2 regions of the Rhizobium sp. AC44/96 genome follow, and region 2 is predicted to be linked to the other one. Evidence: predicted binding sites of a transcription regulator. Region 2 holds the regulator's gene; the other holds the start of a gene.
The links. Region 2 encodes LexA, which represses DNA repair genes until DNA is damaged. Its sites were predicted from a motif close to TGTTCNNNNTGTGTTCNG; they were not measured.
Positions count from the first base shown of each region.

Region 1: the regulator LexA is predicted to act here: its motif matches at 8,044-8,061, upstream of A6U87_RS06460 (ImuA family protein).

Region 1 covers NZ_LXKO01000002.1:144,769-160,418, reverse strand. Annotated here, with positions in the region: gene A6U87_RS06485 (alpha/beta hydrolase) at 1-758, shown strand, start outside; partial or broken gene A6U87_RS30380 (DUF1778 domain-containing protein) at 782-1,030, opposite strand; gene A6U87_RS06480 (LysR family transcriptional regulator) at 1,115-2,005, opposite strand; gene A6U87_RS06475 (helix-turn-helix domain-containing protein) at 2,101-2,370, shown strand; gene A6U87_RS06470 (error-prone DNA polymerase) at 2,524-5,781, opposite strand; gene A6U87_RS06465 (DNA polymerase Y family protein) at 5,778-7,289, opposite strand; gene A6U87_RS06460 (ImuA family protein) at 7,210-7,974, opposite strand; gene ligD (non-homologous end-joining DNA ligase) at 8,266-9,318, shown strand; gene A6U87_RS06450 (SOS response-associated peptidase) at 9,374-10,147, shown strand; gene A6U87_RS06445 (hypothetical protein) at 10,232-10,654, shown strand; gene dinB (DNA polymerase IV) at 10,665-11,747, shown strand; gene A6U87_RS06435 (hypothetical protein) at 11,912-12,133, shown strand; gene A6U87_RS29185 (RT0821/Lpp0805 family surface protein) at 12,287-12,664, opposite strand; gene A6U87_RS06430 (response regulator) at 12,894-13,268, shown strand; partial or broken gene A6U87_RS30375 (hypothetical protein) at 13,818-14,009, opposite strand; gene A6U87_RS06415 (VOC family protein) at 14,073-14,456, opposite strand; gene A6U87_RS06410 (ATP-binding cassette domain-containing protein) at 14,614-15,354, opposite strand; gene A6U87_RS06405 (sugar ABC transporter substrate-binding protein) at 15,477-15,650, opposite strand, start outside.
Region 2 covers NZ_LXKO01000039.1:238,691-254,340, forward strand. Annotated here, with positions in the region: gene fabZ (3-hydroxyacyl-ACP dehydratase FabZ) at 1-373, shown strand, start outside; gene lpxA (acyl-ACP--UDP-N-acetylglucosamine O-acyltransferase) at 370-1,188, shown strand; gene A6U87_RS26655 (LpxI family protein) at 1,192-2,073, shown strand; gene lpxB (lipid-A-disaccharide synthase) at 2,070-3,251, shown strand; gene gltA (citrate synthase) at 3,281-4,570, opposite strand; gene A6U87_RS26670 (ComEC/Rec2 family competence protein) at 5,057-7,306, shown strand; gene lexA (transcriptional repressor LexA) at 7,287-8,012, opposite strand; gene A6U87_RS26680 (VOC family protein) at 8,215-9,099, shown strand; gene kdsA (3-deoxy-8-phosphooctulonate synthase) at 9,096-9,938, shown strand; gene eno (phosphopyruvate hydratase) at 10,080-11,354, shown strand; gene A6U87_RS26695 (septum formation initiator family protein) at 11,492-11,812, shown strand; gene pdhA (pyruvate dehydrogenase (acetyl-transferring) E1 component subunit alpha) at 11,959-13,005, shown strand; gene A6U87_RS26705 (pyruvate dehydrogenase complex E1 component subunit beta) at 13,023-14,405, shown strand; gene A6U87_RS26710 (pyruvate dehydrogenase complex dihydrolipoamide acetyltransferase) at 14,424-15,650, shown strand, end outside.

The DNA of each region.
Region 1 (15,650 bases), on a different contig from region 2:
CGGACGTCGCATATGGCGACGGACCAGATGAAACTGTGGACATCTTCTTTCCCAAGGGTCCGCGTCAGAACCTTCCTGTCCACCTGTTTGTCCACGGCGGCTATTGGCGGATGTTCTCCAAGCGAGATTACTCTTGCATCGCCAACACCGTCACTTTGGCGGGTGCTATCGCCGTGATCGTTGATTATTCTCTCATGCCGGCGCAGCGCATGGAGGTTCTTGTCGACCAAGTCGTCCGCGCCAAAGAATGGGTCATCCAGCATATTGCAAGTTATGGCGGCAATCCCTTGCATCTATCTGTGAGCGGACACTCTGCGGGAGCGCATCTCGCGACGTTCACGTTCGAGGAGAGCGAAAAAGCCTCCGGAGTTCAGGGGGCTTTCCTGCTCGGCGGCCTTTATGATCTTGCGCCGCTGCAACAATCTTTTTTGCAAAGGGAGATAGCGCTGACCGAGGACGAGGTATCTCGCTTCACACCCCTTTCCCGGCGCCATGATGGGGATTGTCACGTTGTCCTGGCTGTCGGCGAAGACGAAACACGTCCTTTTCATGAACAATCCAATGCCTTCGACAATCACCTTGCAGCCCAAGGCTTCTCGGTATCGTCCAGGATCATGGCTGGTCGCAATCATATGAGCTCTGTCCGCGACCTGGGTGTGCCGGGAACCGAGGCGGGAGACTTTCTGATCGGCTTCATAACCGCCGGGCACCGTGAAACAAACGCGACGACGCATGGTCGTGCTGCCCCGCGGATTTGAAGCATATTGGTCGATGTCGCGGCTCTCAGACGCTCATTGGGGTGTGTCGGCGCTTCGAGCCGTGCAAGATATTCGGCATAGAGTTCAGGGCTTGCGGTGCATATGGTTCGGCCGAGTAGCACTTTCTCAGCGCGGCGCTCGGAAGCCTCAAGCATGAAAACCGTGCTCGTCTTGCCAAACGGTTCGGGCGCACTGTCAATCAGTCGCGGGTCGCAGGCTTGATTACTATGCACGCGTGCGTCTCGGCTTTTACCGGTTCGTGAAGTGGGCACCGGAAGTTCCTTTCGCTGCGCAAAATGTACCGGATAGATCAGCGCTCTCGGCTGCTCCCGGGTCCCGCCGTCGGCGCATTATACTCACCGAGCCGCCCGCACCATGGACTTGGCAATCTCAAGTATGTCGTCGCGCGATGCCGTCGGATCCTCCCGATTCCAGGCAATGCCAAGCCCGATCCTGAAGTCGATCCCCCTCACCTTCTTCAATACGAAGGTGCGGTTAGGAATGTCCGTCGTCCATTCCGGTGCAAAGCCGATACCAAGGCCGGCGGAGACGAGCGACACGAGTGAGTAGGTATCGTCGCAGCTATAGGCGATGTTCTTCGTAAGATCGTATTCCTCGAACTTCTCATTGAAATAGCGTTCGGTAAAAGAGAGGTTCTGCCGGTTGAAGGCAATGATCTTCTGGTTGCGCAGATCCTCGATCGAGATTTCGTGGCGAAGTGCCAGCGGATTGCCCTCGCCAACTGCCAGAAGGTACTTCTCATGCGCAACCGAGAAAAAGCGCAACGATCCGATGTTTTCGACGGGGCGGATGAAGCCAAGATTGATCTGCCCTGTCTCCAGACCACGGATGATATCGCTGGTATTGCCCGAGGCGATATGGATTCGGACATCTGGAAACTTATGCGCGATCTTGCCCAGGAACACCGGCAGCATGCCCATGGTGGCGGGATAGACGGTTCCGATCTTGATCTGACGAATACGACTGCCGCCGGCGGCCCGTGTCAGTTCGGCGGTCAGGTCCATTTCGCTCAAGATCCGGACCGCCCGATCATAGAAGGTGGCCCCTGCCCTCGTCAGCTCGACCCGGCGGGTCGAGCGGATGAACAGTGGGCAACCCAGTTCCTTCTCCAGTGCCATGACATGGTTGCTCAATGCCGGTTGGGCGATGCACATCTTTGCAGCTGCACGACCGAAGTGCAGTTCCTCGGCTACCGCTTTGAATAAGGAAAGTTGGCGAAGTTCCACAGCTCACCCTCCGTCTTAGGCAATTCAGCAAGCAAGGATTAATATGGGACCTACAGTCCGTCGATTGTCAAGCCGTTTAACTGTGTTCTGCGCAAATGGACACGAAGCAGACCATAGGCTGGAATTTGAGGCGCATCCGCGTGCAGCGGGGCCTCTCGCAGGAAAGGCTTGCGCTCGAGGCGAGCATCGACCGCTCCTATGTCGGGCGAGTTGAACGCGGCGAAGAAAACGTCACGGTGGCCACGCTAGAGGCGATTGCAAATGTTCTTTCCGTCAGCGTTGCGTCCCTCTTCGAAGAAATCAGCCCGAGTGAAGGAAAACCCGAGCCACTTCGGTCCGGACGGAAGCCTAAGGGAAGAAATTAGAACTGGACCGAACTCTCATCTGGCATCCTGAGACAGCGGCCACGTATGGCCATGTTCATGTCCTGTGTTCGTGTCCGCGTGGTGTGTCGGTTCCGGGCTAGTGATTGGCGTTGACTGCTCCAATTCGAATTAGCGGCCAAATGATTATGAAAGTCACTGAAAATTCCGTGCCCGCACCTTCAGTGTATCAATGTGGAGATCACGGACGAACATATCCCGCGGCTGAACGACGGGCTTCGGCGCATCGCGCGGATCAGGACCACCCCCATACGCAAACTCGTCACCTCTGCCCGCCGGCAGTTTGAACTCGGTATCGCGATCGGCCAGCCCTGAAAGATCCCCCGACAGGTCAAACAGCTGCTGCGCCACCAGGTGCACCACCTCCCCTTCCCGCTGAATACGTCCATTGATCGCCATCATCGAGGATCCGAGCACGACGCGGCGACGTTTCTCAAACAGCGTCGGCCAGACGACGATGTTGGCCGGCCCGGTCTCGTCCTCGATGGTGATGAACATAACGCCCTTGGCTGACCCGGGTTTCTGGCGCACGAGGACGAGGCCAGCCGTATAGACCCATTGTCCGTCGCGCGCATTCATCGCGTCGCTGCAGGTGATGATGTTGCGATCCTGCAGATCCTTGCGCAGGAACGCGACCGGATGCTGGCGCAATGTCAGACCGGTATGGCTGTAGTCCTGGATAACGTTGTGGCCATCGGTCATCTGCCGAAGCTCCACTTCCGGCTCCTGCTGCTCGGCGATGGCCTGCATCTCGCGCTCGGCGGCCGCGGCAAACAGCGGCAGGGGCTCGTCGCGCAATGCCTTGACCGCCCAGAGTGCATCACGGCGCTCGAGCTTCAACGACGGCAGGAAGGCATCTGCCTGGGCGAGCTGAACGAGGGCTTCAGCGGACACACCGGACCGACGCCACGTATCATCGACCGACTGGAAATCCCGGTTCATGCGACCGGCGACAATGCGGGCAGCATCCGCGACCGCCAAGCCCTTGACCCGTCGAAAACCCAACCGGACGGCATGCCGGTCGCTATTGCCGATCCTCTCCAAAGTACAATCCCACCGGGATCGGTTGATGCAGACGGGACGCACCTCGACGCCATGGGCTCGCGCGTCGCCGACGATCTGGGCCGGTGCGTAAAACCCCATTGGCTGACTGTTGATCAGCGCCGCGCAGAATGCCTCGGGATGATGGCGCTTGATGTAGTTCGAGGCATAGGCGATCAGCGCGAACGACGCCGCATGGCTTTCCGGAAAGCCGTAGGATCCAAACCCCTCAAGCTGGCTGAATGTCTTCTCGGCGAACTCAGGGGTGTAGCCGTTCTTCACCATGCCGGACACGAGCTTGTCCTTGAAGCGCGACACACCACCGGTGAACTTGAAGGTCGCCATGGATTTGCGCAGCTGGTCTGCCTCGCCGCCGGTGAACCCTGCACAGACCATGGCCACCCGCATGGCGCTCTCCTGAAACAGTGGCACGCCAAGCGTCTTGCCGAGCACCGCTTCAAGCTCGGGCGTCGGGTATTCGACCGCCTCCTTGCCTTCGCGCCGACGCAGATAGGGATGGACCATGTCACCCTGGATCGGCCCTGGCCGGACGATCGCCACCTGGACGACGAGGTCGTAGAAGGTACGCGGCTTCAGCCGTGGCAGCATCGCCATTTGCGCGCGGCTTTCGATCTGGAAGGTCCCAAGCGTGTCAGCCTTGCGGATCATCGCATAGGTCGCCGGATCCTCCTGCGGGATCGTCGCCAAGTCGATATCCTGGTCCTTGTGTTCCCGGATGAGTTCGAATGCCTTGGCCATGCAGGTGAGCATGCCAAGCGCCAGCACGTCGACCTTCATGAACTTCAACGCCTCGACGTCATCCTTGTCCCACTCGATGATCTGGCGATCCTTCATCGTCGCCGGCTCGATCGGAACCAGATCGTCGAGTCGGTCATGGGTCAGGACAAAGCCACCCGGGTGCTGGCCGAGATGGCGCGGCGCCCCCATCAGTTGCTGCGCCAGTTTCAGGGTCAGGGCGAGACGCCGATCGTCGGGATTGAGATTGAGTTCGCGGACATTGCGATCGCAGACCTCTTCCGACCAGGACCACATGCCTGAGGAGAGCGCCTTGATCACGTCTTCAGGCAGTCCGAGCGCCTTGCCGACATCGCGGATGGCGCCGCGGGCGCGGTAGCGCGTGACGGTGGCGCAAAGTGCCGCCTTCTCCCGACCGTAGGTCCGGTAGATCCATTGAATGACCTCCTCGCGGCGCTCGTGCTCGAAGTCCACATCGATGTCAGGCGGCTCATCGCGCTCCTGGCTGACGAAGCGCTCGAAGAGGAGATCGTTGGTCGAGGGATCGATCGAGGTGATGCCGAGGATATAGCAGACAGCAGAGTTGGCGGCCGAACCTCGGCCCTGACACAGGATGCCCTGGCTGCGGGCGTAGCGAACGATCGAGAAGACGGTCAGGAAGTAGGGCGCATATTTCATGGTGCGGATGAGGTCGAGCTCATGGCGAACGATCTTCAGCACATCAGGCGGCAGGCCTTCCGGGTACCGATCGGGCACACATTCCCAGACATAGTGTTCGAGAGAGGACTGGGCGTCCTTGCCCGGCACGATCGCCTCCTCCGGATACTGATAGGTCAGCTCCTCAAGCGAAAACGTGCAGCGCCGCACGATCTCCATCGTCCGCGCCAGCGCCTCTGGATAACGCGGAAACAGCCGCTGCATTTCCTCTGGTGGCTTCAGATAGCGATCAGCGTGACGCTCGCGCTCAAAGCCGACATCGTCGATCGTCGTTCTGTGGCGGATGCACGTGACGATATCCTGCAGCTGCCGCCGGCCCGGCTCATGGAACAGCACATCGTTGGTGACGACGGTTTTGACCTTGAACCGCAAGGCCATATTGGAGATCTCGTGCAGGCGCAGCTGGTCGTTCGGGCGCCGGCGCAGGCAGAGCGATACATAGGCGCGGTCGCCGAAGATCTCGGCCAGCTTGCGCAGCTGCACGGCGCAGGTCTCGTCCGCAAGATTGGCCACCAGAATGGCGATCATCCCGTCGCAATAGGCGACGACGTCGTCCCAGTGAAGAATGCAGTTGTTCTTGCCGCCCCGGCTCTTACCGAGGGTGATCAGGCGGGTCAGCCGGGAATAGGAGGCGCGATTTGTCGGGTAGACCAGCACCGACATGCCATCGGCGAGATCCAGCCGGCAGCCGACGACAAGCCGCAGGCCGGTGGCGCGCGATGCCTCCAGCGCGCGAACGATACCAGCCAGACTGTTGCGATCGACCACGCCGATCGCCTCGATGCCAAGCTCCGCGGCGCGCATGAAGAGCTCGTCGGCCGACGATGCTCCGCGCAGAAACGAGAAATGCGTCGTGACCTGGAGCTCGGCATAACTCATGCGAAAATCCCGTGCATGAACCAGCGATGGTCACCGGTCTCCGGATCGACACCATCGCCTGCCCGGAACACCCAGAGCCGTTCGCCGGCTTCGTCCTCGATCACGAAATAATCCCTGACGGCCTCCATCTCGGCGTCGCGCTGCCACCATTCGCCGAAGATGCGCTCGGGACCGTCGGCGCGCTTGACCTTGCGCCGCCGGCCGCGCCAGGTAATCGAGGCCGGCGGATGGTCCGGCATCAGCGCAATGGCCGTGATCAGCTCCGGTCGGGCGAGCAGCCGCACCGGCCGGCGCCAGTGACCGACCCATGCGACTTCGAGCGGATCAGAGGCGGCGGCAATGCGTTGAACCGAGCGTTCGGGGACATCGGAGGCAACCGGCGTCACACGATAGACCCGTTGTCCACGGTTGCCGTAAATGTCGATCAGCGGGGTGACATCCGTCACCTCGTCCTCGACCAGAGATGAGACCCTTTGCATGTCCTCAAGCGGTTCAGCCATGACGGCAACCAGCGTCAATTTCTCGATCCCGAAGCCGGGTTCGATCTTTTCCGTCCGGTCGCGAAACAGCTTCGTCAGCCAGGCGACATCACGCGCCGGTTTGGCGGTTCCGGCGCGGATCGCCTGACTGGTACCATCGACCTTGTCTACGATCAGGTCGGCACGGCGCACGCCAAGACCGCGCTTCTGGAGCTCGCCAATCAACTGCACGACCAGGCACCCGACATATTTGTCGATGGTCTCGGCAGCCCCGATCGGCTCCGCGAAGGCTCTTGCGACCTCGATCAACTCAGGCGTTCGGATCGGATCGATCGGCTCGGAAACGCGGCCGAACATCTGGTCGAGGCGCCGGGCGATCTCCGGTCCGAACCGGAGTGTCAGTGGTGCGCGTGGGGTATTGGCCAATTCACCGACGGTCTGGAAGCCGAGCGTGCGGAGATCACCAACGATCTTTTCCGATAGCCGTAACAGCGTGATCGGCAGCTTTTCGACTGCGGCCACTGTCTTGCCGATCGGTACGATGACGGTCTCGCGGCTGATGGCTCGCGCACAGGCGTGGGCTGCACCCAAGGTGTCGGCGATCGCCACACGGGCCGTCAGTTTTCGGGCCAGGAACTGGTTGGAGATCTTCGTCACCATCGGCACCTCACCACCCTGCAAATGATCGGCGCCTTCTGTGTCGAGCACAATCCCGTCGGTTCCATCGACTGCAACAATCGGGGAATATTGCGTCAGGGCCCACAAGGTAATCCGCTCGAGCGCGGCCGCGTCGGCTTCCGGCTGCGCATCGACCAGCATCAGCCCGCGAAACAGAGCCTGGGCCTTGGCCGCCGACATGCCGACACGCAGGCCCGCTTTGCGCGCGGCTGCGTCGACTGATGACACCCAGCGTTTTGAACCGCTCCTGGCGATCACCGCGATTGCCTGCTCAGCCGGAATAGACGGATCGGCGCGTCTGATCCGATCGGTCGGCAGATCCGGTAGATAGATCGATACGACCCTTGTCATCACACGCCCTCACGAGAAACTCAGCACACTCACCCGCTTTCACGCGCATCAATTCCAAAAACCACTGCGCCCGGCCGACACCAGGCACCGGAAGGTCCTCCGACGGCATGACGCTGACCCGCCACCGCGTCGTCGCGGCCGTCGGCTGGCCAAAATCGTTAGCCTCCGTCTGGCGTCGCCATCGTCGCACCGCAAGCGCCATCGTGCCCGTGCGTTCCGCGGCAAGCTGCAGCCGCCTGGAGCTGACCATTGGCAATCGGACGAGCTCGCCGACCACAGCGCCGAGGCCTCCGAAGGCCAAGCCCTCCTCCATGTTGGCAAGCACGTCCTCTTCCTTGTCTGATTCAACGAAGATCACCCGGTCGGGATGAAGGCCAACCTGGGCCAGGGCCGGGAAGAACAGGTCGGGCCGGGTCAGGCACCAGACGATCGGACCCTTGGTACGCGCCGAAATGCCGGCGGCGCATAGTGCGGCCGCGGCACCATCGACAGTGCCTGCCCCGCCGCCGGCGAACTCATGCAACGCGCCATAGGCGAGACCTCCGCCGGGCAGGACGGCGTCGATCTCGGGCACGCCGAAGGGAAGACAGCCAGCCTTCCTGGCAGTCACACCTCCCAGCGTCGAGATCCGCTCGCGAAGATCGGAGATCACATCTGAAATCACCCGTTCACGGGCAGCAGTCATCGTTCACGGCTCCCTTCAAGTTCGTGTGGCGTCAGGATCGGGCCGACATCATGTCGAGCAAAATGCGGATGTTCCGTTTCTGTTCCTGCCGCAACAAAGAGTCAAGCAACCCACGGGATGGGAATATTATCCTGAAGACTGGAAATTCCGCGAATTGCCATGGGAATCAGGCAGGTAGCTCGTGCGAGAATTTTTTCCGCTTACGGCCCTCGCGATCTCTCTTCGCTTGGATAACGGGGATAAAGCTGAGATCGTCATAGTGTTCTTCACTTTCCCTGCTGAACTGCCGCAATGACGAAGCCACCGAAATCAAAGCCGCTCCTTCGTGATACCGACGCGCCGATCCGCTCGAAGCCACAGCGGAAGCGCAATCCTGCGCAACCACAGCTTCTCTTCGATCCCATGCCTGACCGGGTTGAGCCGGCGCTCGCCAAGGTCAAGCAGCGGCCTCCCCGCGGCGACCAATGGGGCTGGGAGGTCAAGTGGGACGGCTATCGGCTGGCTATCCACGTTGAACCGCATGGCATCAGGATCCTGACGCGCGGCGGGCATGACTGGACCCATCGGTTTCCTGATATCGCAGAGGCTGCCCGCGCTCTCGGGCCAGCGACGATGATCATCGATGGCGAGGCTGTCGTTCTCGACGCAGAGGGCCGGTCGGATTTTGGGCTGTTGCAGAAGTCGCTTGGAGCCTCAGGCAACAAGGCAGGCAACCGGGCGTCCGCCGCCATGCTCTATGCCTTCGACCTCATCTATCTCGACGGCCACGATCTGCGCGGGGTCGAGTATCGATCCCGGCGCCATCTGCTTGAGGGTCTTTTGAAGGGCCAGGACGGCGCGATCCAAATCTCCGCGGAACTGGATGCCGATCCTGATGTCCTGCTGGAACACGCCTGTCGCTTCGGTCTGGAAGGCATTGTCGGCAAGGACCGGGATCAACCGTATCGATCCGGTCGGACTGGCGACTGGGTGAAGGTCAAATGTATCGAGAGCGAAGCCTTTTTCATTGTCGGGTATGAGCCCTCGACCGCGCTGACGGGCGGCTTCGCCTCCTTGGTGGTTGCAGCGTATCGCGACGATGAACTCGTACATGTCGGCAATGTGGGCACCGGCTTCAAGCAAGCCGAGACAGCGAGACTGCGCAAGACGCTGGACAAGCTGCGTTGGAAGCAAAAGCGCCCGCCGGTGGAGACTACTGACGCCGTCAATGTCATCTGGGTCCAGCCAACCCTGATTGCCGAGATCGAGTTCCGTGCCTGGACGGCGGACGGGAAGCTTCGCCATGCATCCTACAAGGGATTGCGCGAACGTCAGGACAACGCCGACGTCTTCCGCCTCGACTAGCAGATGGCGCAACATGCGCTAAGTTGGTCCGCGTTATCGGAAGGGAGGGGCATAGATGTGCAACCTTTATCGCATGGAAGACAAGGACTGGGTCAGCAAGTGGGCCCAGGACGTCGAGAGCCTGATCAATCTCATGCCGGTCTACCAGATGAACCCAGACCAGATGGGGCCGATCCTTCGCAATACAGCCGACGGGCGCAATCAGCTCGTCCATGCGCGCTGGGGGCTTCCGTCCCCGCTTTTCGTCCAGAAGAAAGCTGCGGAAGCCCGGGCCGACAAGCTGAGAGCCAAAGGTCACGCCATCGACATGGACGAGTTCATTCGCATGGAGCCCGACCGCGGCGTCACCAATATCCGCAAGCTCACCCTACCCCATTGGAGGCGTTGGTTCGGCGTCGAGCATCGGTGCCTCGTGCCGGTCACCAGCTTCGCGGAGCCGGATCCGGCCAGCCAGGAAGATGGCAGCAAGGTGCCGAACGCCTGGTTCGCCCGTGACGAGGCAAAGTCGCTGATGTTCTTCGCCGGCATTCATGTACCGGCCTGGAAGAGCGTCAGGAAGGTGAAGGACGGCCTGACGACCGATGACCTCTATGGCTTCTTGACGACAGATCCGAATGCGCTGGTGAAGCCCATCCACGAAAAGGCGATGCCGGTGCTGCTGCTCACGCCGGACGAGACCGACGTCTGGATGCGGGCGCCGTGGGAGGAGGTGATGCACCTGGCGCGACCGCTGCCCGACGGCGCGCTGATCATATCGTCCCGCGAGCCATACGGCTCATCGATCATTGCTAAAGACGGCGAAGTGCTGCAGCAAGCCATGGTCTTGTAACTGACAGTCTTGGGTCGCCTTCGCCATTTGACTCTCGCCAACAATGTTCTTATTTTGTTCCGATCGATAGGGAAGGATATGGACATGAGCTGGCTCAAACTCGACCCCGCAAGATCGTCGATGTCGGAACCTGAATTTCGGCTCGCGGTCCAGGATCATTTTCTGAAACTGTTTCTGCCGCACCGCGACAGCTTCGACTGGGATGTCGCCGCCTTCTATCGGAGCCGGGACGAGCGGCCGATCTATTATTTCTCGCCCGGCGCCGCTGATCTGCTTACGAGATTTGGCGAATTCCCCTACGATTCATGTCATCGGCCGGACTCCAGCACGGTTGACTTGCAGGTCGGGTCGTCGCTTGCCGCCGACACCGCTTGGGTCAAACTGCCCGATGAAACGCGCCCCTATCCAAAGCTGGACGAGGAGCTCGACGAAGACGAGACGGGTTACTGGCAGCAAGTCATAGCATCGGGTGGCAAGCACGGTCCGAATAATGGCGGTCCCGCCTGAGGTCGCACCGATGGATGTCAATGCGGCGACCAGAAAGATTATACATGTCGACATGGACGCCTTTTATGCGTCGGTGGAACAGCGAGATAATCCGGAGCTGCGCGGCAAGCCGCTCGCGGTCGGTGGCGCTGCCGCGCGAGGCGTGGTTGCGGCTGCAAGCTATGAAGCCCGAAAATTTGGTGTTCATTCGGCGATGCCTTCGGTCACGGCCGCTCGCAAATGCCCTGATCTGATTTTCGTGACGCCGCGCTTCGATGTCTACCGCGCCGTTTCGCAGCAGATCCGTGAGATCTTTGCCGAATATACCCCGCTGATCGAACCGCTCTCGCTCGACGAGGCGTACCTCGATGTCACCGAGAACCTGAAGGATATGCCGATTGCCACCGAGATCGCACTGGAGATCCGTGCAAAGATCAAGACGGTCACCGGGCTGAATGCGTCAGCGGGGATCTCGTACAACAAGTTTCTCGCCAAAATGGCCTCCGATCTCAACAAGCCGAACGGCCAGGCCGTCATCACGCCGAAGAATGGCCCCGCTTTCGTCGAAGGGCTGGCAGTGAAGAAATTCCACGGCGTCGGGCCGGCCACGGCCGAGAAGATGCATCGCCTCGGCATCCGGACAGGCGCCGACCTCAAGGCACAGTCGCTGCAGTTCCTGACCCAGAATTTCGGGAAGTCGGGTCCATACTTTTATGGCATTGCGCGGGGCATCGATGAACGCCGCGTCAAGCCGGACAGGGTTCGCAAATCCGTCGGCGCCGAGGATACCTTCGCGCAGGACATCCATAGCTATGAGCCGGCAATCGAGGGGCTTCGGCCACTGATCGCCAAGGTCTGGCGATATTGCGAAGCCAACGCGATCAGGGCCAAGACCGTCACCCTCAAGGTGAAATATGCTGACTTCACGCAGATCACTCGCGCCAGAACCGGCGAGCGGTCTTTCCTATCGGCCGGCGAAATCGAGGAAACGATCGGCTCGCTACTGAAGCCCGTTTTCCCGCCCCCGAAGGGCGTTCGATTGCTGGGCGTTACCCTGTCCTCGCTTGAGGCAGCCGATGACCTTCGGACAGACCAGTTGCTTTTAACGCTGTGACCCGCCGACATCTCCACAAGGGGCGTCGGGTCGCCGTCGATGCAGCACAGCCCGTGCAGCGATTTCCCTGCTCTCTCTTATCCTCGTTGTGGGTAGCGAACACGAGCAATGGTCATATTTGAATTTCCTGATATCGTGACCGTATAGTGTGGGGAGTAGACGTTATGAAGAGTTTGGTTCCAGACGCATTTTACTGGGCGCGATCTGACAGGCACACCGGTGGCCGGACGACGATCGTGCAGGTGTCTACGATCTTCGGCGAGGATCCGGACTTCTGGACCCTGGCGGTCCCTGGATCCGACCAACATCACATGATCGGTGATTTCGAGATCATTGCGCTCGTTGAGCCGCTGGAAGGATACTCGTTGCGTCAGGCGGCCGAGTAATCTCAGGCCCCACCTGTCGGCGCAGCGATGATTGGATGCGTGCGCGTTTGAGAAACCTCTGGCGTCGTTTTGATCGCCTCGTCGCTCGGCGGTTCAATACAACGCTGACGACTGTCGTCCTCGAGTATTGGCGTCATCAGCGGCACCAAAGATTCAATGCAATCCCGGCGTACCTGCGATTTTCCATGAGCCATCTGATGGGCACGCCATGCCATCGAACCGCGTCGCACCTTCCAGGCTCTGCTGGCTCGTAACAAACTGTCGGCAGCCTTCGATGCCACCGTTCCCCGTGTCGACCCTCTCAATGACGCCGGCACTGCCTGTTGCAGGGTTCGCCCACGCGAGCTTATTGACACCGGTAGGCGCGTTTCCAACAGTCTCGGCAATGATCGCCTGGTCGGTTACCGGAACGGCTCTCGGTGAGGTCGTGGAGATTGCCGATGTCTCAAGTGGTTCGGTATGAGAGCAACCAATCAACTGAAATGACAACGTGAAGAATGCTAGGCAGCGAGATATCTGTTTTCTATTCATTAGAACCCCAGTCTTCTTCGGTTTTGCCAGTACATTGTGGCGGCGGGATGTCCTCTTTTCCCTCGCAAATCAGAGCAACGAGATAAGCACTTCGTCCACACGACAAACCCAGCAATACCCTCCATTCATTCGCATTTTATTAAATATGTTCCAAAATTATGGAGTTCGACGGCGGACCGTTCGTGGTGCGAACTCGTTGATTGCATGAAGCAACGGAGGTCACCCAGACATGTGCAACGGCACCGTACTTATCGTTGAAGACGAGATCCTCATCCGCTTGATGTTGGCAGATGTCCTGACGGAAGAGGGCTACAGTGTTGTTGAAGCGGGAAATGTACTGGAGGCGGTGGCGGCGCTTGGGCGCAACCCGGCCTTCGATGCTGTGATCACAGACATCGATATGCCAGGCTGTCTAAACGGTTTGGATCTGGCGCACATGGTTCGAACTGTGGCGCCGAGAACAAAGGTCGTTGTCGCATCCGGTGGGCACGGCCCGGAGAATTGTCCGGTTGACTGCCATTTCCTGCAAAAGCCTTACAGCGTAAACCTGATAATATCCCTGTTGGCTGAGCCGACCTTCAACGAGGTCGCCCAGGCTTTCTAACCTGTGGACGGACAGCAAGTCTGGCACGCCAAAGACCCTATCAACCACCCAGATAATTTACCGGCAAATTAGGTTTGCAATTCTCGTTGTTGCGGCGCACAATCCATCTCTGTTGACGAGGGTACCCGGCCGTTGAGGATTTGCATCTACAAATCAGATGAAGTACCTCATATCACGCTATTTCTGCGGGAGGGGGCGCCTCTGCCCGCAAGTGCGAAGAGCCAGAAATGGCGGCCCTTCAAGTCTGTCGCGCGGCAGGAGGTCAGAGCAGACCTACTGCAACGGATCGACGTCGGCAATGGTCACGTCTTCGTCCAACTTGGCGCGGTTCAGTAATCGCCGAAGTTAACCGATCACGCGATGGGCCGAGTAGGCTCAGAGCCCACTCACCGAACGCAGTGGTGGCGCCGCGATTGTGTTTTTACATTCCTCCAGGAACCATCGCGCCCTCGTTGGCCGTTCGAGTGAACAGATACGAATCGTCGTCGGATACTGTAAGGCCATGCTCTCGAGCACCCCAGAGGCACGATCCCAGACTTTCGGTCCCAATTAGTGCCCGCGAGCTCCGAAGTTCGATCGCGCACGACCGGGCTTGCCTATCACCGCTTTGCTCGTCGCGCCGCGAACCAGGGAATTGGCAATCTCAAGGATGTCATGTCGTGATGGGGTCGGACCTTCCCGGTTCCAGGCGATACCAAGCCCGAACCGGAAATCGATCCCCGTGACATTCTTCAAGACGAAGGTCCAGCACACTCGCTTCCGTGCAACTGGATGATCTGGCGGCGTAACCCAGCCGTTGAGCGCCTAAGAGGTGATCTCGATCCGTGTCCCGTCTGGCGTTTGTATTACGGCCTCATAGAAGCCATCTCCCGTCGTTCTAGGTGCGGAGACCAGAATTCCGTCTTTACGACAGCGATCTGCCAGAGCATCGACGGCGGCCGCATCGCCGAGTGATATTGCGACATGATCCCAACCTATCGTCTCCTGATATGAGCCTTCATTGATCCAAGGACCTGTCATAAGTTCCAGCTGCACGGTGTCGCCCGGCAGTGCTATGAACCTCGACACGAATCCGATACGGCGCTTGCTATGGTAAGGCTCGCCGACTGTCGCGTTGAAGTACACCTCCCAGAAGGACGAGGCCCGCTCGAGGTCACGGCACCAAAGCGCAACATGTGCAAGACGCATATCCAATTCCTCTAAGTTTGTTACGGACAATGCTACGCCCGGAAGATAGGCCGCGGCGTCGTATGTCGACAATCAGGGCTGCCGGAAGATAGTCAGTCGCCCGTAACCTGTATTGGGCCTGCTCGGTCCCGACCAACGATGTTGGCCGGCATTCCTGTCATCCACGGGCACCGGTGATGTACGAGATGATCTCGTCCGTGGTCGTCTGGGCGGTCTGCAACTCTGCCGAGATCCGACCGCGTCGAAAGACGTAGACCCGGTTACTCAGTTCCATGACCTGTTTCATGTTGTGGCTCACGAGAAGCACCGCCACACCTCTCGATTGGAGTCCACGGATGATGTCGTGAACGTGCGCGGTCTCCTGAACACCAAGGGCAGCCGTAGGCTCGTCCATGATGATCAGCTGAGAGCCCCAGCCAGCCGCACGGGCAATTGCGACACCCTGGCGCTGGCCGCCTGACAGACCGCCAACCAGATCGCGGACACCCGGAACGTTGACGCCGATTTCGCTCAGAAGCTTTTCAGCACGAGTGATCATCTTGCGGCGGTTAAGAACGCTCAGGCCACCGAATTTGAAATAGAACTCTTCTCGGCCGAGAAAGAGGTTTGTCAGCACGTCAAGGTGCTCAGCAAGAGACAGATCCTGGTAAACCGTTTCGATGCCTGCTTCGCGAGCATCGCTGGGTCTGTGGAAGCTCACCTCCTTGCCGGAGACGAGAATCTTGCCTTCTGTGCAGGCCTGCGCGCCCGACAGTATCTTGACGAATGTGGACTTGCCGGCACCGTTGTCGCCGACGATCGCAACAACCTCGCCAGGCATGACCTTGAGGTTGGCGCCCGAAAGGGCGATCACGCCGCCGTAGTGCTTGGCAACGCCAACGGCTTCAACGATTGGCACCTGGTGGTCTGCCCGAACAGATCCTTCAGTTTGCCGAACAACAGACATATGCATCGCACTGCTCCCGTATAAGACTGGAAGTTCGAAGCCCGCGGCGAGGGTGCGCCGCGGACCTACAAGGGTCAATAATCCGCCGGAACCTGCTCGACGTTGGCCTTGGTCACCAAGGTATTGTCGATGATGATCTGGGGTTCGACCTTCTCGCCGCGGATCGCCTTGTCCGCAGCTTCAACGGCGAGCTTCGACAGCAATGCCGGGCTCTGTGATACAGTCGCCGTGAGGGTGCCTTCCTTGAT
Region 2 (15,650 bases):
TATCGTCGATATCGACGGGGATGATGCCGCTGTCGGTATCAAGAACGTGACTGCGAACGAACCGCACTTCACAGGTCATTTTCCTGACTCGCCGATTATGCCTGGCGTCCTGATCGTAGAAGGCATGGCGCAGACCGCGGGCGCGATTTGCGCGAAGAAGGAAGGCGAAGGCGGCAATCTCGTCTATTTCATGACGATCGATAACGCGCGTTTCCGTAAGCCCGTCGTACCGGGCGATCGCCTCGAATATCATGTGAAAAAGCAGAAGCAGCGCGGCAACATCTGGAAATTCCACTGTGATGCGAAGGTCGATGGAGCGCTCGTCGCCGAGGCCGATATCGGCGCTATGATCATTCGCAAGGATCAGGCATGAGCACGATTGCAGCAAGCGCCACAATTCATCCGATGGCAGTTGTCGAAAGCGGCGCCATCATTGGTGAAAACGCGAGAATTGGTCCTTTCTGCCACGTCGGTCCACACGTGGTACTGGGCGACAATGTCGAGTTGCTGGCGCATGCCGTCGTGACCGGTCGCACGACCATCGGCAAGGGCACGCGGATCTTCCCGATGGCAGTGATCGGCGGTGATCCCCAGAGCGTCCATCACGGTGGTGAAGAGACGACACTGACGGTTGGTGACAATTGCACCATCCGCGAAGGCGTCACCATGAACACGGGAACGGCCGATTTCGGCGGAAAGACGATCGTCGGCAACAACAATCTGTTCCTCGCGAATTCGCATGTGGCGCACGATTGCCGCGTCGGCGACAACGTCATCATGTCGAACAACGTGATGCTGGCTGGCCACGTGACTATCGAGGACCGCGTCATTCTGGGTGGCGGTTGCGCCGTTCACCAATTCACGCGCGTTGGCCGGCAGGCGTTCGTCGGCGGTCTTTCCGCCGTGAGCTACGACGTCATTCCCTATGGAATGCTGAACGGTAACCCCGGCCTCTTGGGTGGTTTGAACGTTGTCGGCATGACGCGTGCAGGGATCGATCGCGCGACAATCCACACCGTTCGCCGCGCCTACAAGGCGATCTTTGAAGGCACGGGGTCCATCCGCGACAATGCGGCTGCGATACGGCACGAGTATACCGACTGCGAGCAGGCCATTCAGATCCTCGATTTCATCGCGGCTGAAAGCGATCGCGCGCTGTCCTCTCCGACCAGGGGACAGAAAGGCTGATCCTTGTCTCTCGCTGGTGATACGCCCAAAGGCCGCTTGGCAATCATTGCAGGAAGCGGCCTCCTGCCGTCGCATGTCGCCGAAGCCGCGCGCGAAGCGGGTGAAAACCCCTTCATCATCGCACTCAAGGGCGAGGTTGACCGCTCCTGGGATGGCTTTGACCACGCCGTCATCGGCGTCGGCGACTTCGCCGGCGTTATACGGGCGCTCGAGAGCAATGGCGTTGATCGCGTCGTCATGTCCGGCGGCGTCAAACGTCGACCGGAATGGCGCGAGGTGCGCCCGACGTTCAAGACCTTGATGAAAGTGCCCGCGACAATCCGTACGCTGCTGTCTGGCGGCGACGATACGGTGCTGCGCATGGTGATCAAGCTCATCGAGGTGGACGGCAGGCGCGTGGTCGGAGCGCATGAGATCGCGCCCGATCTCCTGGCCTCGGTCGGACCGATCGGAGCCGCTGGCTTCAGCGCCGACGATGCCAGGGACATCGCCAAGGCTATCGAAGCGGCGGAGGCACTCGGGCGGCTTGATGTCGGGCAGGGTGCGGTCGCCGTCGGCGGGCGCATCGTGGCGCTTGAAGGCGTCGAGGGCACGGATGCGATGCTCGAGCGGGTCGCTGAATTGCGCGCCGCCGGACGTATTTCCGCGCGCCGCCGCGGTGTGCTGGTCAAGCTTTGCAAGCCGCAGCAGGATATCCGCGCCGATCTGCCGTCGATCGGAATTTCCACGGTTTCCAATCTCCGCAAGGCCGGCCTCGCCGGTGTCGCCGTCGAAGCCGGACGCTCGCTGATCCTCGATCGCAAGGCCGTCATGAAGGCGGCAGACGACGCCGGTATCTTCGTCGTCGGTCTGGATCGGGGATTGCCGAATTGGGGACTGTCATGAGCGCGCGTCCGCTGAAGGTTGCCGTCGTCGCCGGCGAGGTCTCCGGTGACCTGCTTGGCGCCGATCTGATCGCAGCCTTGAAGCGGCAGCATGATGGCCCTGTCGAACTTCTCGGCGTAGGCGGCGAGGGGCTCGAGGCCGAGGGGCTGAAATCGCTCTTCGACTATTCCGAGTTGTCGATCATGGGCATCACCCAGGTTCTCTCCAAACTGCCGACACTGGCGAAACGCATCCGCCAGACAGCCGCTTCCATCATCGCGGCGAATCCGGATGTGCTGCTGATCATTGATAGCCCGGATTTCACCCATCGGGTCGCCAAGCGCGTTCGCGCCGCGCGTCCTGACATGCCGATCGTGAATTACGTGTGTCCGAGCGTCTGGGCCTGGAAGGAATACCGGGCGCAACGCATGCTTGCCTATGTCGATCACGTCCTGGCCGTGCTGCCATTCGAGCCCGAGGCAATGCGCGTGCTCGGCGGACCGCCGACCACCTATGTTGGTCATCGTCTGGCCGTCGATGCGGATCTGCTTGAAACACGCCGGCTTCGCGCGCAATCGCCTGTGAAGGCACCCGCCGATGTCAGGACGATCATGCTGCTACCGGGCTCGCGCGGATCGGAGATCACCAAGCTCCTGCCGTACTTCGGCGACGCCATCGCCGAATTTGTCGAGCGCAACGGCGAGACGCGCTTCATATTGCCTACCGTGCCGCGCCGTGAAGCGATGGTGCGCGAGATCGTCAAGGACTGGAAGATCCAGCCGGAAATCCTGGTGGGAGCGCCCGCCAAATGGAAGGCCTTCGCGGAGGCTGACGCCGCCATGGCCGCGTCAGGCACTGTGATCCTGGAGCTTGGGCTTTCCGGTGTCCCCACGGTGTCTGTCTACAAGACGGACTGGATCATCAGCCTGATGACGGGGCGTATCAAGACTTGGACGGGCGCCATCCCGAACCTGATTGCTGACTATGCCGTCGTACCTGAATACCTAAATAATGTGGTTCGCGGCGCAAGCATTGCGCGCTGGATGGAGAAGCTGTCGGTGGACACCCTTCCGCGGCGCGCGATGATGGAGGGATACGATCTCGTCTGGCAAAGAATGCAGACGCAAAAGCCGCCCGGCGAGCACGCGGCGGAGATCGTCCTCGACGTCATTCAAAAGAAAAAGCCCGGTCATTTCTGACCGGGCTTTTTTGTGTCCGGGTGGGCCGATTAGCGCTTGGAAACCGGCATGTAGTCGCGCTTCGGCTCGCCGATGTAGAGCTGACGCGGACGACCGATGCGCTGCTGCGGATCCTCGATCATTTCGTTCCACTGTGCGATCCAGCCGACGGTGCGGGCGAGAGCGAAGAGAACGGTGAACATGGTCGTAGGGAAGCCCAGCGCCTTCAGCGTGATGCCCGAGTAGAAGTCGATGTTCGGGTAGAGCTTCTTCTCGATGAAGTATTCATCGGTCAGTGCAATGCGCTCCAGTTCCATTGCCACGTCGAGCAACGGATCGTCCTTGATGCCGAGTTCGCCGAGCACTTCATGCGTCGTCTTCTGCATGATCTTGGCGCGCGGATCGTAGTTCTTGTAGACGCGGTGGCCGAAGCCCATCAGGCGGAACGGATCGTTCTTGTCCTTGGCGCGGGCAATGTACTCGGGAATACGGTCAACCGAGCCGATTTCCTGCAGCATGTTGAGGGCTGCTTCGTTGGCGCCGCCGTGAGCGGGACCCCAGAGGCAGGCGATGCCGGCCGCGATGCAGGCGAACGGGTTTGCACCCGAAGAGCCGGCGAGACGAACGGTCGAGGTCGAAGCGTTCTGCTCGTGGTCCGCGTGCAGGATGAAGATGCGGTCCATGGCGCGGGCAAGCACCGGATTGACCACATATTCCTCGCAGGGAACGGCGAAGCACATGCGCAGGAAGTTCGACGCATAGTCGAGATCGTTCTTCGGATAAACGAAGGGCTGGCCGATGTGGTACTTGTAGGCCATGGCCGCGATGGTCGGCATCTTGGCGATCATGCGCAGCGAGGCAACCATGCGCTGGTGCGGATCGGTGATGTCGGTCGAGTCGTGGTAGAAGGCCGACAGGGCGCCGACACAGCCGCACATGACAGCCATCGGATGCGCGTCACGGCGGAAGCCGGTGAAGAAGCGCGACATCTGCTCGTGCACCATCGTGTGATGCGTGACGCGATAGTCGAAGTCCTTCTTCTGCGCGGCGGTCGGCAGTTCGCCGTAGAGCAGCAGGTAGCAGACTTCGAGGAAGTCACCGTGCTCGGCCAATTGCTCGATCGGATAGCCGCGATGGAGCAATACGCCCTCGTCGCCATCGATGTAGGTGATTTTCGATTCACAGGATGCGGTCGAGGTAAAACCAGGATCGTACGTGAAGGAAGCGGTGTTTTTGTAGAGGGCGCCGATATCGATGACGTCAGGGCCGATCGTGCCGCTTTTAACGGCAAGGTTGACCGACTTGTCACCGATTTTCAGTGTTGCGCTTTGATCCGTCATTCTGATCCTCCAAACTGGCGGGTGGCGCCATAAAAGCGCCATAGGGTTAAGCGTCGTCTGCGATAGCTATATGATCGCGGGGTTAATGCCAAGTTCTCTTGATGCCATTTTGTGCATCGCAGTATCAACTTTTAAGCACTACAGCGATGCCCGTCACGCATAGCAGAAGCCAATGATAATCCTTGTCTTTTCCGATCATTGATCAGCCTCTTCTTTTAAATCGATTATTGTTGCGCTCGCGCTCAAGAGCTTGCATTCTGGTTGCAATGGCGGCTTATTTCGAGGCGCAATTGCATGTCGGAGTTGAAAACGATCGAGGCAATGCCGACTGCTCAGAGCGCAGATACATCTGCGCGCCTGCCGATCAAGGGGGCTGTCGACCTTCGTGCCAAATCGACGCAGCTCCAGCTTACCCAATCCCTGAGACCCTGGCGGTCGCGGGTTGCAGGTCGAGCCTCCGGATACTGGCCGCATGTTCGCGTTGCGATGTCGCAGGAAGCCGAACATGGCTGGTACTTCCTGATGTCGCCGGTTCTTTTCGGCAGCGGCGCGATTGCCTGGTTTCAGTTCGACGCCGATCCTCCACTCTTGCGGCTTTGTGCCTGGCTGGCAGTCTTCGCGGTGATTGCCTTGGCATTAGGGCCTGCGCGGCCGATCGCGCGCAAGGCGGCGCTTGCGGTCCTGCTTGTCGTGTGCGGCATGCTGTCGAGCCAGGTCGAGACATGGCAGGCAGGGACAGTAATGCTCGATACGCCAGTGACGACCACGGTCACCGGCCGCGTCGAGCGCAGGGAAGGGGACGGAGAAGGTCGGTGGCGCTATATCGTTGCTGTTACTGGTACCCGCGAACCGACACTTGGCCGACCTCCAGAACGTGTTTCGCTCGTGGCGCGCGGCGCCTCCACGCCGTTTGAAATCGGGCAGTGGGTGACCGGACGTGCTCGCCTGACCCCGCCGTCCGGCCCAGCCCTGCCGGGCCTGGATGACTTTTCGTTCGGAGCCTATTTCGACGGCGTCGGCGCGAACGGTTTCTTCTATGGCGCGCCAACAGCGACCGTGGCACCCGAGACCGGCGATAAGCGGCAATTTCTGGCGGAGGGGATCGAATATCTATACGGCCTCAGAAGCACGATTGGAGACCGCATTCGATCCATTCTTCCCGGTGACACCGGTGCCTTTGCAGCATCGCTTGTCACCGACGAGAGACGTGCGATCTCCCGCGAGACGACGGCAGCTCTAAGACAATCCGGCCTCGCCCACATTGTTGCGATTTCGGGGCTCAACATGGCTCTCTCCGCCGGTATCTTCTTTGTCGGTTTTCGAATGGCGCTCAGTCTCCTGCCATCGGTGGCCCAAGCCTACCCGACGAAGAAGATCGCCGCCGCCGGCGCTCTTTTGGCGTTGACCGCCTACTACATGATTTCGGGCTTTGCCGTGTCGGCTGAGCGGGCATATATCATGATGATGATCATGCTGGTTGCAGTGCTGTTCGATCGACCGTCGATTAGCCTTCGCAACGTCGCCTTGTCGGCGCTGGTGATCGTGATGCTGTCGCCGTCGGAGGTCCTGGGTCCCAGTTTCCAGATGTCCTTTGCGGCGACACTGGCGCTGGTCGCCGGCTATTCCATCTGGACCGGGCGAAGGCCGACCGACAACGCCTTTCTCAAGCTTCCATGGGTCATGCCGGTGGTCGCCGTCGCACGCTTCTTCGGCGGCATCGTGCTCACTTCCATGATCGGCGGCTTCTCGACGGCGTTGTTTTCGATTGAGCATTTCCATCGGCTGAGCTCGTACGGCTTGCCGGCAAATCTCATGGCGATGCCAGTCATATCCTTCGTTGTCATGCCCATGGGCATGCTTGCGATGTTGCTGACGCCCTTCGGTCTCGATGTGCTGCCGTGGAAGATCGCCGGCCTCGGGCTCGATGTCGTCATCGGGATCGCCAAGCTCGTGTCGTCCTGGGGTGGCAATGTCGATATCGGGCGCCTGCCGTCCTGGTATTTCCCGGTAGCGGTTCTCGGATTTCTGGTCCTTACTTTGCTGCGAACGCGTTTGCGCTATCTGGGCGCCGCCATCGTCGGTATCGCGACATTCACGGTGGCGCTGCTGCCTTCGTTGCCCGCACCTGACGTCGTTGTTGCGGAAGACGGATCCCTGGTGGCAATTCTGCGCGGAACCCGCATGGCTTCCAACCGGGAGCGACCGCCCGATTTCATCTTCGGCCAGTGGCAGCGAGCCCTCGCCGCCGAAGAGCATCAGCCTCCGGCGTTCATCAAGGCCACACTTCCCAAGAAGACGAAGGAGCGCAACGATCGATCATATGCTCTGTCGTTTGACGAACGACGAGCGGTGCTTCGAACAATGCGCAACGCTGCGGCGAATGGCACGGCAAACAGTTTCGTCTGCGTTAAAGGCGCCTGGTGTATTGCCACTCTCGATAACGGCTATATCGTCAACGTCATCGAGGATTTGGCCTATCTCGGGCCGGCTTGCGACGCCGCCGATATCGTCATTACCCCGGCCCGCATTCGTCTGCGCGAATGTCGGTCCGGCGCAATGCTTATTACCGGCCAAACTTTGCGTCGAAGCGGCGCGGTCGAAATCTGTATGGATCAGCAGGGCACACCAGTCCTGACAACGACGTACGATGGCCTATCACGCCCATGGCGCATACATCGCGCCTACGATTGGCGCAGCGGTACGTTTGACGTCGCCGTCAGTGATATCGGCGAATAAGCCCTACCAGCTTGCCCTGAACCTTTACGCGATCGGGTCCGAAGATGCGTGTCTCGTAGGCGGGGTTGGCCGCTTCGAGCGCAATGGATGCGCCCTTGCGGCGGAACCGTTTCAGCGTCGCTTCTTCGTCGTCGACCAGCGCCACGACGATATCGCCCGGATTGGCCGTATTGCCATTGCGGATGATCACCGTATCGCCGTCGAAAATACCGGCTTCGATCATCGAGTCGCCCTTGACCTCCAGCGCATAGTGTTCGCCTGAGCCGAGCATGTCGGCGGGGACAACGATGTCATGCGTGTTATTCTGGATTGCCGAAATGGGCACACCCGCCGCGATCCGGCCCATGACCGGCACGGAAACGGAGTTGCCGTTGTCGGCACTCGGTGCCGGCTTGGCCGGTGCCGGAGGCGTGACCAGCTGAGGCTTGCCAAGGCTCCCTTCGATGACGCTCGGCGAGAAGCCACGTCGTTGCTGAAGGCTCGGATTATAGGCCTCCGGAAGCTTGATCACCTCGAGCGCGCGTGCCCTGTTTGGCAGCCGGCGAATGAAGCCGCGTTCCTCTAGCGCGGTGATCAGCCGGTGAATGCCGGACTTGGACGCAAGGTCGAGCGCATCCTTCATTTCATCAAAAGACGGGGGCACGCCCGACTCCTTCATTCGCTCGTGAATGAAGAGGAGAAGTTCCTGTTGCTTGCGCGTGAGCATTGAAGTCGGACCCCAGGGTTGTGAAACAAAGCCAGAACAGACACTATATGTTCCATATGTGTTCCGCAAGTGGCTAAATTTTCGTAAAACTTGGCTCTGAATTGTCCGGTTTTTACACTTCATTCGATCTATGCGGCGGTAGCCTCTTGCATTGTCTCGCTTAGCAGCGCACATCATTCGCGATTTCGGGAGAGGATCTGCCATGAGTGAAGCTCATCCGCTGGACCACGTGGTGCTGCCCGTCGCCAATATCGACCTTGCCAGGGAGCGTCTCGGCAAGCTTGGGTTCACCGTCGCGGCGGATGCGCGTCATCCGTTCGGAACCGAAAACGCCTGCATCTTCTTCGCCGACAAAACATACCTCGAGCCGCTCGGTATCGCGAGCGCCGATGCCTATGACGCCTCGGTCAAGAAGGGCAATGTCTTCACTGCCCGCGATCGTGCTTTTCGCTTCCGCTGCGGCGATGACGGTCTATCAGCGGTCGTCTTCGGCACGGCCGATGCCGATCGCGATCACGCCCGCTTCAACGCTGACAGGATAAGCGGCGGCGAAATGCTGCAATTTGCTCGACCGATGAAGATGCCGGATGGTTCCGAGACGACCGCAGCCTTTCGGCTTGCCTTTGCTGCCGATCTTCGCGCCCCTGATTTCTTTCTGTTCACCTGCCAGCGGATCAATCCTCTGCCCATGGACCGCAAGGCGCTTGAGACACATGTCAATGGCGTAACCGGTATCGCCGAGATCGTGCTGGCGGCACCGGATCCCAAGGCGTTTGCCACATTCCTGCGGTTTGCCTCCGGCGTGGCGTCGGTGCGGGAGGAGGCGTTTGGTATCAGCCTTGCCACCCCGAACGTCCGCATCAGCATTTTGTCGGCGGATGGGTTGAATGCCTATTTCGATCTCGTCGCGCCCAGCGCGGATCGCGGTCTGCGTGGCGTCGGCATTGTCTACAAGGTTGCTGATCTCGCCGTGACAGAAGCGCATTTGGCTGCTAACGGGATCACCTACACGCGTAAGAACAATCGAATTCTGGTGAAGGCTGCGTCCGGGCAGGGCGCGCTCTTCGCCTTCGAGGAGAAACGATGAGCCAGACAAATTCCGAAGTAACCGTCGGCCAGGGTACCAGCCAGGTGGTGTTTTCGAACGCCGGCAAGCTCTCGCTGATCGCCGGCCCCTGCCAGATGGAGAGCCGTGATCATGCGTTCATGATTGCCGGCGTGCTGAAGGAACTCTGCGACAAGCTCGGCATCGGTCTCGTCTACAAGTCGTCTTTCGACAAGGCGAACCGGACGTCGCTCTCCGCCCAGCGCGGCATCGGCCTGGAAACGGCACTTGAGGTCTTTGCCGATCTCAAGAAGGAATATGGCTTCCCTGTTCTGACCGACATTCACACCGAAGAACAGTGCACCGAAGTCGCCACCGTCGTCGATATCTTGCAGATTCCGGCTTTCCTCAGCCGCCAGACCGATCTTCTGGTCGCTGCCGCCAAGACGGGTCGCACGATCAATGTGAAGAAGGGGCAGTTCCTCGCACCCTGGGACATGAAGAACGTCCTCAACAAGTTGAATTCGAGCGGCAATCCGAACATCCTGCTGTGCGAACGCGGTGCCTCTTTCGGTTACAACACGCTGGTCTCCGATATGCGCTCGCTGCCGATCATGGCGGCGATGGGCGCCCCTGTGGTTTTTGATGCCACGCATTCGGTCCAGCAACCCGGCGGGCAGGGCGGTTCGAGTGGCGGCCAGCGCGAGTTTGTCGAGACGCTGGCGCGCGCGGCGGTTGCGGTCGGTGTCGCCGGTGTGTTCGTCGAGACGCACGAAGATCCCGACAACGCGCCGTCGGACGGTCCGAACATGGTCTATCTCAAGGATATGCCGAGGCTTCTCGAAAAGCTTCTGGCCTTCGACGCGATCGCGAAAGGCTGACGTTCAAAAGACTGACATGTTCGTGTAATAGGCCACGCACGAACATCGCTGCGAAGCATGCGCAAAGCGCCATTGTAATTTGCGCATCTTCGATTAAGACGGATTTCAAACGATTTATCCACCCTCAAGCAGGAAAAGCCGATGACCGCAATTACCGACATTATCGCCCGCGAGATTCTCGACAGCCGTGGCAACCCCACGGTCGAAGTCGACGTGTATCTTGAAGATGGCAGCATGGGCCGCGCGGCTGTTCCGTCGGGCGCGTCGACCGGCGCGCACGAAGCCGTCGAACTCCGCGATGGGGGCAAGCGTTACCTCGGCAAGGGTGTTGAAAAGGCGGTCGAAGCCGCCAACACGGAAATCTTCGACGCCATCGGCGGCATCGACGCCGAAAACCAGATCCAGATCGACAACATCATGATCGAACTGGATGGCACGCCGAACAAGTCGCGCCTCGGCGCCAACGCCATCCTCGGCGTTTCGCTCGCCGTTGCCAAGGCTGCTGCCGAAGCTGCCGGTCTGCCGCTCTATCGCTACGTTGGTGGCGCTTCCGCGCACCTGCTGCCGGTTCCGATGATGAACATCATCAACGGTGGCGCACATGCCGACAACCCGATCGACTTCCAGGAATTCATGATCCTGCCGGTTGGCGCCGATTCGATCCGCGAAGCCGTTCGCATGGGCTCGGAAGTCTTCCACACCCTGCGTAAGGAACTCGCGGCTCAGGGCCACAACACCAACGTCGGTGACGAAGGCGGTTTCGCGCCGGGCCTGAAGAGCGCTCCTGAAGCCCTCGACTTCATCATGAAGTCGATCGAGAAAGCCGGCTACAAGCCTGGTGAAGACATCCACCTCGGCCTCGACTGCGCCTCGACCGAATTCTTCAAGGATGGCAAGTACGTTCTCGAAGGTGAAGGCCGCACGCTGGAACCGGGCGCCATGGCTGAATACCTGGCGCAGCTCGCTGCCCAGTATCCGATCATCTCGATCGAAGACGGCATGGCTGAAGACGATTGGGATGGCTGGAAGGCTCTGACGGATCTGGCCGGCAAGAAGGTTCAGCTGGTCGGCGACGATCTCTTCGTCACCAACTCGGCTCGCCTGCGCGACGGCATCAAGATGGGCGTCGCCAACTCGATCCTCGTCAAGGTCAACCAGATCGGTTCGCTGACCGAAACGCTCGACGCCGTCAACACCGCGCACAAGGCTGCCTACACCGCCGTCATGTCGCACCGTTCGGGCGAAACCGAAGATTCGACGATCGCCGATCTCGCCGTTGCCACGAACTGCGGTCAGATCAAGACCGGCTCGCTGTCGCGTTCGGATCGTCTTGCCAAGTACAACCAGCTGATCCGCATCGAAGAAGGCCTTGGCCCGCAGGCACAGTACGCCGGCCGTTCGATCCTTCGCGGCTAAGTCGTCTGATTTCAAGGATTTGGAGCCCGCGCCCTAACCGGCGCGGGTTTTTTGTTGCGCCGCGTTCATAGTCAACGGACGGTTAATCTCTGGCCGGTAGTCTCGTTCGCAAGGGTAATGCGTTTCGAGATGCGTGTATGTGGACCAAGCACCATAAGAAGAAAAAGATCGGCCGTTTCGTCATTCCGGCGATGACTGTCGCGTTTCTCTCCTATTTCGGCTATCATTGCATCCATGGCGATTACGGCCTGCGCGCAACGGAGGTGTTTGAGCGCACGCGCATCGCCCGGGAGAGGGAGCTGGCAACCCTGAAAGACAAGCGCGAGCATCTCGAGAGGCAGGTTGCGCTGCTGAGTGATGGCTCGATGGACAAGGATATGCTGGACGAAAAAGCGCGTCTTCAGCTCAATTTTTCTCGTGCCGACGAGATCGTCATATTCAATCATTATTCGAATTAACCGAAAACAAGTTAATCGAAATAAGCATATATTTATCAGTAGTTTAACGCCGAATACGAGCCATGCATTTATGGCATTGCTGTGGCGAAATTTCTTCCCTATGGTACGCGCCACCTAAGAACCGATAAACCCATAGGGAGGGTTGAATGGCGCCGCGAAAAAACGCGACCGTTTCCAGCCGCAAGACCAGCGCGAAACCAGCAGCTAAGGCATCGAATGGCGGCCCCGTCGCCGATTTCGATCGCGACGAGGAGCTGAAGGCCTATCGCGAGATGCTGCTTATCCGCCGCTTCGAAGAGAAGGCCGGCCAGCTTTACGGCATGGGCTTCATCGGCGGCTTCTGTCACCTTTATATCGGCCAGGAAGCTGTCGTCGTCGGCATGCAGATGGCGCAGAAGGAAGGTGACCAGGTCATCACCGCTTACCGCGACCACGGTCACATGCTGGCAACCGGCATGACCGCACGCGGCGTCATGGCCGAGCTGACCGGCCGCATTGACGGCTACTCCCGTGGCAAGGGCGGCTCGATGCACATGTTCTCCAAGGAGAAGCATTTCTACGGCGGTCACGGCATCGTCGGCGCCCAGGTGTCGCTCGGCACCGGTCTCGCCTTCGCCAACCGCTATCGCGGCAATGACAGCGTCTCGATCGCCTATTTCGGCGACGGCGCTGCCAACCAGGGTCAGGTCTACGAGAGCTTCAACATGGCTGCTCTCTGGAAGCTCCCGATCATCTACATCATCGAAAACAACCGCTACGCCATGGGCACGTCCACGGCCCGCGCCACGGCGCAGTCGAACTACTCGCTGCGTGGTTCCGGCTTCGGCATCCCGGGCGTCCAGGTCGACGGCATGGATGTTCGCGCCGTCAAGGCTGCGGCCGACGAGGCGCTCGAGCATTGCCGCTCCGGCAAGGGTCCGATCATCTTGGAAATGCTGACCTATCGCTATCGCGGTCACTCCATGTCCGACCCGGCGAAGTATCGCTCCAAGGAAGAAGTGCAGAAGATGCGCTCCGAGCAGGATCCGATCGAGCAGGTCAAGGTACGCCTCATTGAAAAGGGCTGGGCCTCAGAGGACGATCTCAAGGCGGTCGACAAGGACGTTCGCGACATCGTTGCCGATAGCGCCGACTTCGCCCAGGCCGCACCGGAGCCGGATGCATCCGAGCTCTACACCGACATTCTGCTGTAATCGGGGAGGGTAGACCCATGCCAATCGATATTCTCATGCCCGCCCTCTCTCCGACGATGGAAGAAGGCACGCTGTCCAAGTGGCTGAAGCAGGAAGGTGACAAGGTCACCTCCGGCGACATCATTGCCGAAATCGAAACCGACAAGGCGACGATGGAAGTCGAAGCCGTCGACGAAGGCGTCATCGGCAAGCTGCTCGTTGCCGCCGGCACCGAAGGCGTCAAGGTGAACGCCAAGATCGCTGTTCTCCTGCAGGACGGCGAATCCGCATCCGACATCTCGGCTGCACCTGCCGCTGCCGCACCGGCCGCCGCCGAGGCACATAAGGCTGCTGAAGCGCCCGCCGCTGCCGCAGCTCCCGTTCCCGCCGAGCCGAAGGCTCAGGTTCCGAACGATCCTGAAATCCCCGCCGGCACCGAAATGGTCTCCATGACCGTGCGCGAAGCGCTTCGCGACGCCATGGCCGAGGAGATGCGCGCCGACGACAACGTTTTCGTCATGGGCGAGGAAGTGGCCGAATACCAGGGCGCCTACAAGGTCACCCAGGGTCTGCTGCAGGAATTCGGCGCCCGCCGCGTCATCGACACCCCGATCACCGAGCACGGCTTTGCCGGCGTCGGCGTCGGTGCTGCGATGTCCGGCCTGAAGCCGATCGTCGAGTTCATGACCTTCAACTTCGCCATGCAGGCGATCGACCAGATCATCAACTCCGCTGCCAAGACGCTCTACATGTCCGGCGGCCAGATGGGTGCACCGATCGTGTTCCGTGGCCCGAACGGTGCCGCTGCCCGCGTCGGCGCCCAGCACAGCCAGGACTACTCGGCCTGGTACAGCCAGATCCCGGGCCTCAAGGTCGTCATGCCCTACACGGCATCCGACGCCAAGGGCCTGCTCAAGGCCGCGATCCGCGATCCGAACCCGGTCGTCTTCCTTGAAAACGAAATCCTCTACGGTCAGCACTTCGACGTGCCGAAGATGGACAACTTCGTTCTCCCGATCGGCAAGGCCCGCATCCACCGTCCGGGCAAGGACGTCACGATCGTCTCCTTCGGTATCGGCATGACCTATGCCACCAAGGCTGTCGCCGAACTCGAAAAGATCGGCATCGACGTCGAACTGATCGACCTGCGCACGCTGCGTCCGATGGACCTGCCAACCGTGATCGAATCGGTCAAGAAGACCGGCCGTCTCGTCACCGTCGAGGAAGGCTACCCGCAGAACTCGGTCGGTACCGAAATCGCCACCCGCGTCATGCAGCAGGCCTTCGATTATCTCGATGCGCCGGTTCTGACGATCGCCGGCAAGGACGTTCCGATGCCTTACGCCGCCAACCTCGAAAAGCTCGCGCTGCCAAGCGTCGACGAAGTCGTCCAGGCCGTGAAAGCCGTCTGCTACAAGTAACAAGGGAAGGGTATTTCGATGCCTATCAACATCACGATGCCTGCCCTGTCTCCGACCATGGAAGAGGGCAACCTCGCCAAGTGGCTGGTCAAGGAAGGCGATACGGTTAAGTCTGGCGATGTCATCGCCGAGATCGAAACCGACAAGGCGACGATGGAAGTCGAAGCGGTCGACGAAGGTGTCGTCGCCAAGCTCGTCGTTCCCGCCGGCACCGAAGGCGTCAAGGTCAATGCCTTGATCGCCGTTCTGGCTGCCGATGGCGAAGATGTCGCCGCCGCGGCAAGCGGCGCTGGCTCTGCTGCTCCGGCACCGAAGGCTGCTGAAGCGCCGAAGGCCGAGGCAAAGACCGAAGCCGCTCCAGCTCCGGCCGCAGCCCCCGCGGCTGCTCCTGCACCAGCAGCGGCGCCTGCCGCTGCTTCCACGGGCGGAAACCGCACCTTCTCCTCGCCGCTCGCGCGTCGTCTGGCGAAAGAAGCCGGTATTGATCTCTCGGCTGTCGCTGGCTCCGGCCCGCATGGCCGCGTCGTCAAGAGCGACGTCGAAGCTGCTGTCGCTGGTGGTGGTGCAAAGGCTGCGCCTGCCGCTGCTCCGCAGGCTGCCGCATCGGCTCCTGCCGCCGCACCGAAGGGCGCTTCCGACGAGACCGTTCTCAAGCTGTTCGAGCCGGGTTCCTACGAACTCGTGCCGCATGACGGCATGCGCAAGGTCATTGCCAAGCGCCTGGTCGAATCCAAGCAGACCGTGCCGCATTTCTACGTCACCGTGGATTGCGAGCTCGATGCGCTGTTGGCGCTGCGCGCCCAGCTCAACGATGCCGCTCCCCGCAAGGACGGCGGCGCTGCCTACAAGCTCTCCGTCAACGACATGGTCATCAAGGCCATGGCGCTTGCGCTGCGTGACGTTCCGGACGCTAACGTCTCCTGGACCGAAGCCAATATGGTCAAGCACAAGCACGCCGATGTCGGCGTTGCTGTCTCGATCCCGGGCGGCCTGATCACCCCGATCATCCGCAAGGCAGAGGAAAAGACCCTGTCGGTCATCTCCAACGAGATGCGCGACCTCGGCAAGCGTGCCAAGGATCGCAAGTTGAAGCCTGAGGAATATCAGGGCGGTACGACGTCGGTTTCCAACATGGGCATGATGGGCGTGAAGCAGTTCGCAGCCGTCATCAACCCGCCGCATGCAACGATCCTCGCGGTCGGCGCGGGCGAGCAGCGCGTGATCGTCCGCAAGGGTGAAATGGTC